2 regions of the Paenarthrobacter sp. NEAU-H11 genome follow, and region 2 is predicted to be linked to the other one. Evidence: riboswitches for the same ligand, from Rfam matches in the RefSeq annotation. Region 2 holds a riboswitch; the other holds the start of a gene.
What was found. Region 2 has a riboswitch for glycine ahead of gcvP (aminomethyl-transferring glycine dehydrogenase). Riboswitches for the same ligand answer to the same signal wherever they lie in the genome.
Positions count from the first base shown of each region.

Region 1 (4,408 bases), on a different contig from region 2:
CCAGTTCCCTGACGGCCTGATCAGCACCAAGGATGCGATCGAGCGGATCGTGGCTGCCCTTGAGGCTGCCGTTGGCACCATGCGCAAGGTTCACGATGAGGTGGATGAAGAGGATCCCACCACCGCGGACCTGCTGCACGAGTTCATCGCCAAGCTGGAGCAGTTCGCCTGGATGGTCAATGCTGAAACCATGAAGCCCACCGCGAGCGTTACGGCGCCGGACTCCAAGTAGCAGCACCCGCGGCGAAGCGGCCTGCCCGGCGCCCGCAGCCGGAGCCACACGCTCCGGCTGCGGGCGCTTTGCTGTCACCGGCGGGGGCGCGCCTTGCGGCCTTCAGCTGGCTGCCTTGGGCACCTTCCGGAGTACGACGGCGGCGAGGACGGCCGCCGTCGCCATCAGTACCAGTCCAATCGCTGCGGTGACGTGCACCCCTGACTCGAAGGCCGAGCCGGCGGCCTGCCGGAGGGTGCTGGCCATGGGGCCCGGCAGGCCGGCTGCCAGGTCCATGGCTCCAGCGAGGGTCTCTCGGGCGTGCGCGGTGCTTTGGGCGGGGGCGGTTTCTGCGAGGCCGGCCGGAAGCCGCAAGTTGTGCTGGTAGGAAGCCGTGAGGATGGAACCCAGCACGGCGGTTCCCAAAACGGCGCCAATTTCGTACCCCGTCTCGGAAATCGCTGCCGCCGCCCCGGACTTTTCCGGCGGCACGCTTCCCAGGATGAGATCGTTGGAGATGGTCTCCGCCGTCCCCACGCCCAGTGCAAGGACCAGCAGCGCGCCGAGGAGCAGCGCGGGCCCGCCCCCGGTGCTTCCGAAAGCCACCATGCTGTAGCCGGCGGCGCTCATGGCGAGTCCTGCCGCCATCACGAAGCCCGGCCGTACTTTCCTCACCGCCGGCACCACGGCAAGGCCCGACACCATGGTGGCCACCAGTGCCGGGACCATGGCCATTCCGGCAGCCGAGGGGGACATGCCCTCAATGAGCTGGAGGTGCTGGGCGAGGAAGAGGATAAAGCCGTTGAATGAAAACAAGGCCAGGATATTGGCAGTGATGGCCATGCTGAACACCCTGTTCCGGAACAGGGGCAGGTCCAGCAGCGGACTGTGCAGCCGCTGCTGCCTGCGTACGAAGGCCGCGCCCATTGCCAGGCCGAGCGCCATGGTTCCGAGGGCTGTGGCACCCGGGCCTTCGGTGGCCAGGTCCTTGATCCCGTAAACCATGGGAACCATGGTGAATAGGGAGAGCAGGATGCTGGGCACGTCCACCTTCCCCGGTGACGGGTCCCTGGACTCCGGGATGAAGGCCGGGCCCAGGGCCAGGAGCGGCAGCATGATGGGCACTGCCACCAGGAGTACGGCTCCCCACCAGAACTGTTCCACCAGCCACCCGCCGAGGATGGGCCCCAGTGCGGCGCCGCCCGAGAATCCGGCGGCCCAGATGGCGATGGCCAACCTCCGCCGGTTGGGGTCCGGGAAGATGTTGCGGATCAGGGACAGCGTGGCGGGCATCAGCATGGCGCCGAAGAAGCCAAGGAAAGCCCTGCCTGCGATGAGCCATCCGGCGCTGGGGGCAAAAGCGGTTGCTGCCGAGACTGCGGCAAAGCCGATGCTGCCGATGACCAGCAGGCGGCGCCGGCCGATCCTGTCGCCCAGGCTTCCCATGGCAACCAGCAGCCCGGCCAACACCAGCGGGTAGGCGTCCACAATCCACAGCAGTTCTACTCCCGAGGTGCGGAGGGCGGCGGCAATGGCAGGCAGGGCGAAGGTCAGGGCTGTGTTGTCCACGGCTACCAGCAGGACCGGGAACATCAGCAGGCCCAGCGCCAGCCAGTCGCGCCAGCTGCCCCCGGGCAGGCCTGGCGCGGGCAATGCGGTTGGAGCCGGGCGGATGGTGCTCTGTTGGGAGGCGGCGGGCATGATCATGCTTTAACTATACCGTCTGGACGGTATAGTTAAGAAACAGCTTCGTGACCATGCATGATGGGAACCATGGCCAGAAAACCCGTTGCGCGAGATGCCGTCCTGGATGCCTTCGAAGAACTCCTGATCGACGTGGGGGAGCGGGCTGCCACCCTGGACGCGGTGGCCAAGCGCGCGGGCGTCTCCAAGGGGGGCCTCCTGTACCACTTCCCCAACAAGGAAGCGCTGATCGCCGCCACCCTTGAACGGCTGGACCGCCTGGCAGGGGAGGACCTCGCCGCCATGGCCTCCGCACCGGAGGGGGCGGCGGCATACTTCATCAAGTCGTCGCTGTGGTCCGATACTCCGATGGACCGCTCCTTTGTGGCCGTGACCCGGCTGGCGGAGGTGGCCCACGAGGAAGCCCGCCGCCGCTTCGCCGCCATCCAGCAGCAATGGCTGGAGCTTATCGGGCAGGACGTGGGCACGCCCATGGCAAAGGCAGTGCTGTACATGGGGGACGGGCTGTACTTCAACGCCATGTGGGAAAGCGGGCCGTCCGGGAAGGCGGGGAGCAGGCAGGCGGACGTGGCGGAACTCCTGTCAGCCGTGGAACGGCTACGGGGCTAGCTGACATTTGCCCCCGGGCCCGCGGCATAGGAGAATTGTGCTGTGTGCGGGCCGTTACCCGTGCGCCAAAGACAACCCAAATGAATAGCCTTTGATCTGCGGCGGGAGAGTTCTGCCAGAAGGTACAAGCAGGCGCCGTAGGAGCAATACCTCCCCAGGAATCTCACAGGCCCATGTACCGCCGCGGCGAGGCACCTCTGGAAAGCAGCACGCCGTCCGCTTTGAGGTCCGCTCCCCGGATCCCTTGACTGACGTGCTCACCGACGGTGCAAGCGGTGCCCGCGTGTTCAGGCAACGCGGAAACTCTCAGGTACAGATACAGAGCGGGGAGGACCCGAATCGATGCGGCGTATCCTGCGCCGCCTTAGTTATGGAGTTCCTCGTGACTGTATCTCCGGCCTCCGCCGTTCCGGCCACTGCCACCCCGGCAACTGCCGAACCCGCTTCTGCCGCCACCTTTGTTGACCGGCACATCGGCGCAAGGCGCAAGGCCGACGTCGAAACCATGCTCAAGGCCGTGGGCTACGACACCGTGGACGCGCTGGTTGATACCGCCGTCCCCAAGGACATCCGGCAGGACTCTGCGCTGGAACTGGCAGGTGCGCTGAGCGAGGTGGAGGCCCTCACTGAGCTCCGCCGGCTGGCCGGCAAGAACAAGACCGCGGTGCAGATGATCGGCCAGGGCTACTACGACACCGTCACGCCGCCGGTGATCCGCCGCAACATCCTCGAGGGCCCGGCGTGGTACACCGCATACACCCCGTACCAGCCGGAGATTTCCCAGGGCCGGCTCGAGGCGCTGCTGAACTTCCAGACCATGGTGCAGGACCTGGTGGGCCTGCCCATCGCCAATGCCTCCCTGCTGGACGAAGCAACGGCCGTGGCCGAGGCCGTGCTGATGATGCGGCGGGCCAATAAGAACGCAGATGCCCGGGACGGCAAGACTGTGCTGGATGCCGACTGCCTGCCGCAGACCATTGCCATCGTGAGGGGACGGGCAGAGGCACTGGGCTTCGAGGTGGAAGTGGCCGACCTTTCCAACGGACTTCCCGACGGCGCCATCAATGGTGTGGTGCTCCAGCAGCCGGGCGCTTCCGGCCGCGTCTTTGACCACGCCGCAGTGATTGCCGACGCCAAGAGCCGCGGGGCGCTGGTGACCGTGGCCGCCGACCTCCTGGCCCTCACCCTCATCACGCCTCCCGGCGAGCAGGGCGCGGACATCGCAGTGGGCTCCGCCCAGCGCTTCGGCGTCCCGCTGTTCTACGGCGGCCCGCACGCGGCCTACATGGCTGTGCAGAAGGGCCTCGAACGCTCCATGCCGGGCCGCCTCGTCGGTGTCTCGAAGGACAACGCCGGCGTTCCCGCCTACCGCCTGGCACTCCAGACCCGCGAGCAGCACATCCGCCGCGAGAAGGCCACGTCCAACATCTGTACCGCCCAGGCGTTGCTGGCCATCGTGGCTTCGATGTACGCCGTGTACCACGGCCCGGAGGGCCTGAAGGCGATCGCCCAGTCAGTACACTCCCACGCGAAGATGCTGGCCGCGTCCCTCAAGGCCGCCGGTTTGGACGTGCTGCACACCAGTTTCTTCGACACCGTCACCGTCTCCGTGCCGGGCAACGCTGCCGGGATCGTCGCTGCCGCCGAAGCCACGGGCATCAACCTGCGCCTCATCGACGCGGACACGGTGGGCTTCTCCGCCGATGAAACGACAACATCAGAAATTGCCGCCGGGGTGCTGAAGGCCTTCGGCGTCCCGGCCGCCGCGGACGGCGAGGGAGAATTCGCGCTGGACGCCGCCGTCGTGCGTTCCTCCGGGTACCTGCAGCACCCGGTGTTCAACACGCACCGTTCCGAGACCCAACTGCTGCGCTACATCAGGAA
Region 1 is NZ_JBNZGA010000024.1:31,448-35,855, forward strand. Features, by position in the region: gene ACQ3DC_RS20375 (Dps family protein) at 1-232, shown strand, start outside; gene ACQ3DC_RS20380 (MFS transporter) at 335-1,912, opposite strand; gene ACQ3DC_RS20385 (TetR/AcrR family transcriptional regulator) at 1,985-2,524, shown strand; glycine riboswitch at 2,617-2,715, shown strand; gene gcvP (aminomethyl-transferring glycine dehydrogenase) at 2,895-4,408, shown strand, end outside.
Region 1: it holds a riboswitch for glycine, as region 2 does, so the genes downstream of both, gcvP (aminomethyl-transferring glycine dehydrogenase) here and gcvP (aminomethyl-transferring glycine dehydrogenase) in region 2, are expected to answer to the same signal.

Region 2 (4,408 bases):
TGGATACCTGGTCGTAGCCGGTGATTTCGGCGAGGTCGGCTTCCAGGCCCGCAATCAGTTCGCGCCAGCCCTCGGTCTGGGAGTCGGGGGCGAACGGATGGATAGAGGCGAACTCCGGCCAGGAGATGGCTTCCATCTCGGCGGTGGCGTTCAGCTTCATGGTGCAGGAGCCCAGCGGGATCATGGTGCGGTCCAGTGCCAGGTCCCGGTCGGAGAGGCGGCGGATGTAGCGCAGCAGCTGGGTCTCGGAACGGTGCGTGTTGAACACCGGGTGCTGCAGGTAGCTGGAGGTGCGCAGCACCGATTCGGGCAGCTCGAAGCCCTCACCGGACACAACCGGACCGGCGCCAAAGGCGACGGCAACCGCGGCGAGGACCTCCGGCGTCGTGGTTTCATCAACGGAAACGCCAACGGTGTCCGCGTCGATGAGGCGCAGGTTGATGCCGCGGGCTTCGGCGGCGGTGATCACCTTGGCGGCCTTGCCGGGAACACTGACCGTGAGGGTGTCGAAGAAGGTGTCGGACACCAGTTCGCGGCCGGCGGTCTTCAGCGTGGCGGCCAGGGCGCGGGCGTTGTTGTGGACAGTCTCGGCGATCGCCTTCAGGCCGTCGGGGCCGTGGTAGACGGCGTAGAAGGAGGAGACGATGGCCAGCAGCGCCTGCGCGGTGCAGATGTTGGACGTGGCCTTCTCGCGGCGGATGTGCTGCTCGCGGGTCTGCAGTGCCAGGCGGTAGGCCGGGACGCCGGCGTTGTCCTTGGAAACGCCCACGATGCGGCCGGGGAGGGTGCGTTCCATGCCGTCGCGGACGGCCATGTAGGCGGCGTGCGGCCCCCCAAAGAACAACGGCACGCCAAAACGCTGGGTGGAGCCGACGGCGATGTCCGCGCCCTGCTCGCCCGGCGGGGTAATGAGGGTGAGGGCCAGGAGGTCGGCGGCGACGGTGACCAAGGCGCCGCGGTCCTTGGCTTCGGCGATGACGGCGGACTGGTCCCAGACGCGGCCGGAGACGCCGGGCTGCTGCAGGACGACGCCGTTGATGTCGCCGTCGGGAAGTCCGTTGGTGAGGTCTGCAATTTCCACCTCAAAGCCCAGGGCTTCGGCACGGCCCAGCACGATGGCGATAGTCTGCGGCAGGAGGTCGGCGTCGAGGACGGTCTTGCCGTCCTTCGCCGTCTTGGACTTGTTGGCGCGGCGCATCAGCAGCACGGCTTCGGCGACGGCGGTGGCTTCGTCGAGGAGGGAGGCGTTGGCCACCGGGAGCGCGGTGAGGTCCTGGACCATGGTCTGGAAGTTCAGCAGCGCCTCGAGCCGGCCCTGGGAAATCTCCGGCTGGTACGGGGTGTAGGCGGTGTACCAGGCGGGGGCTTCAAGGATGTTGCGGCGGATCACCGGCGGCGTCACGGTGTCGTAGTAGCCCTGGCCGATCATCTGCACGGCCGTCTTGTTCTTGCCGGCCAGCTTGCGGAGCTCGGCGAGGACCTGCACTTCGCTGAGGGCGCCCTCAAGGGTGAGCGGCTTGTCCTGGCGGATGGAATCCGGAACTGCGCTGTCCACGAGGCCATCAAGGGTGTCGTAGCCGACGGCCTTGAGCATGGTGTCGATGTCGGACTGGCGGCGCGCGCCGATATGGCGGTCTGCGAAGGTGGTTGGGGACGATTGAACCGTCATGAGAGGAACTCCATAATTCAGGTGGCAACCGGTGCCACTTTGATTCGGGTTCCTCCCCGCTCTGTATTGGACCTGAGAGTTTTGCGTTGCCCTGCTGTTCAGCGGGGCGCCACTTGCACCGTCGGTGAGCCCGGTTGCCCGGACTGCTTTCCAGAGTTGCCTTGCCGCGGCGGTACGTGGGCCTGAGAGATTCCTGGGGAGGATTTGCTCCTACGGCGCCTGCAGAACGTACCGGCAGGACTCTCCCGCCGCAGATCATAAGCACGTGCCACTGGTCGGTGACACGGCTCACACCTTACCGGGTTATGGGGCTGGATGCAAAATTCGCGTCTTTCCAAGGCAGGCTTACGACGGCGGGACGCGCCGGACGTGCTCGAAGGCATGAGGTGCACGGAGGCAGTGCAATTAGGAAGCTTCCGGAAGTTCTAGCGGGAGGCTTCCCTGCCCAGCCGGTACCCCGCCCAGAACGCCAGGACGAGCAGTCCGACGACGGCGACGGCCAGGCCGATCTGTGTACCTTGGGTAACCAAGGCGATGCCGCTGCCGCTGAAAAGCTGGTTGCTCAGCGGCGCGTAGGCGAACCAGCCGAAGCTGGCGTCCGCGTTGCTCCATGCGACGAGGCACCCCGCCACTACCGTCACAAGGCCAGCGATGGGAACGACGGCGGCAAGAACCCGGGCAGGCGGCGGAGTTTTGCGGTCTTCAGGTGCGTTGTTGTCCCCCATGCAGGCGAGTCTAGCCGGGCCGCCCCCGGCGTCCGGCTCCGGGGCAAGACAGGCTCCGGGCAGCGGGTTTAGGCTGGGCGGATGTTGACCATAGGCAGCACCGTCCTCGGCGTCAACGACGTCGCCCGCGCAACCGCCTTTTGGCACGCCGCCCTCGGCTACGTCCCGCAGGAGCCCGGGGACGAAACCTGGGTGATCTTAGTGCCGGCTTCGGGCCCGGGAGCGCAGCTCGCCCTCATGCTGAGCGAAACGCCGGTCCAGGAGCACCCGCGCATTCACCTGGACCTGTATGCGGACGATCAGGGCGCCGAGGTGCAACGGCTGGTTTCACTCGGCGCCCAGCGCGTCGACTGGGACCTGTACCCGGAGAACCCCGATTTCGTGGTCCTCGCCGACCCCGACGGCAACAGGTTCTGCGTCGTTGACAAAAGTCCGCGGTAGCCCCGCCGTCGAACCTTGAACTTCCGGCCGGGTCAGTTTTCAGGCAGTTGCCCGGCCAGCCCCTGCAGTGATGGTTCCCGGCCCAGCTCCACATGGGCGAACGCCAGCGCTGCCGCAAGTTCGGCCTTGCCGTCATAGATGGCCCGGCACAGGCTCAGGTGCTCCGCGCACTGGACCTGGGGATCACGATGCCCGGTCAGGGTGAAGAGCCACTGCATCCTGCCCAGCAGAGGCTTCATGGAGTACTCCAGCAGCGAGTTGCCTCCCATCGAGACGATCTCCGCGTGCAGGGCCGTGTTGATGAGCGGGATCTCCGTGTGGTCGTGGCGCAGGGTTGCTTCTTCGGCCTTGTCCATCATGTGCTGCAGGCGCGCTGTGGACTCACCCCGGGCGGCGGCCTGGGCGGCGAGCCGCGCGGCGAGGACCTCGAGGCTGAGCCGGACATCAAAGAGTTCATTGACGTCCCTCAGGGTGATCTGCTTGACGGTGGCCCCGCGCCGTGGCGAGGTGTCAATGAAACCTTCGGCTTCCAGCTGCTGGAGGGCTTCGCGGACGGGGACCCGGGAAACGTCCAGGGCCTGTGACAGCTCGCGTTCCCTGAGCCGTGAACCGGGCGCGAAGTCACCCGAGATGATCAACTCCCGGATCCGTGCACGGGTAGCATCAGCCGAAGACGCGGGTGCGTCCGCCTGGGTACTCAAAGATGCCTCCTGTTGGTTCCAGTGCCCTGCTTCCGGGCTGCCTCAGTTATTCAGCTCCACGCGGGTGCCGACCCCCTGGTTGAGTGCAGCGTCATACAGGAGCCTCCCGATGGCAAGGTCCTGCAGGCCGATACCCACCGAATTGAACAAGGTTATGTCCTCATCCCCCAGACGGCCTGCTTTTATCCCGGCCGCCACGTCACCAAGTTCGGCTTCCACATCGTCAAAGCCCATGACGCCTTCAGCCACAGGGACGATCAGTCCCCCTGACTTCGCTTGGGCCGTGGCCAGGCTGTCCACGAAGACCCGCGCCCGCGCCATACCCGCTGAGTCAATCTCCCGGTGGTCAGGCCGCGGACGGGATCCGACGGCGTTGACGTGCAGTCCGGGCTGGAACCACTCCCCCTTGACCAGCGGCTCAACCGCTGGCGTGAGGGTGCACAGCACGTCCGAGTTCTCAACAACTTCCTGCACACTGGCGGCCCGCGTGATGTGCAGCCCGTATGAGGAAATCCGGTCACAGAACGCAGCGACCGTCTCAGTGGAACGGGACCACACCACGACATTTTTTATCGGCAGGACGGCCAGCATGGCTTCCACATGTGCCACCGCCAGGGCCCCCGCCCCCACCAACCCCAAGGTGGCACTCCCGGGCCTGGCAAGCAGCTTGGTCGCCACCGCGCTGGCAGCGGCCGTACGGACCCGGGTGGGGACTTTACCGTCCAGGATGGCCAGTGTTTCACCGGTCAGCTGGCTTACGAGCATGATGGTGGACCGCTGCGAGGGCAGGCCGGCCCCACCGTTGGACGGGATGTCCGCCAGTAGTTTCACGGATGCCAGCTCCTCCGGCCCGGACAGCGCCGCCATCGGCA
Region 2 is NZ_JBNZGA010000003.1:5,825-10,232, forward strand. Features, by position in the region: gene gcvP (aminomethyl-transferring glycine dehydrogenase) at 1-1,669, opposite strand, end outside; glycine riboswitch at 1,721-1,828, opposite strand; glycine riboswitch at 1,830-1,927, opposite strand; gene ACQ3DC_RS04785 (hypothetical protein) at 2,095-2,394, opposite strand; gene ACQ3DC_RS04790 (VOC family protein) at 2,476-2,835, shown strand; gene ACQ3DC_RS04795 (GntR family transcriptional regulator) at 2,868-3,536, opposite strand; gene ACQ3DC_RS04800 (ornithine cyclodeaminase family protein) at 3,579-4,408, opposite strand, start outside.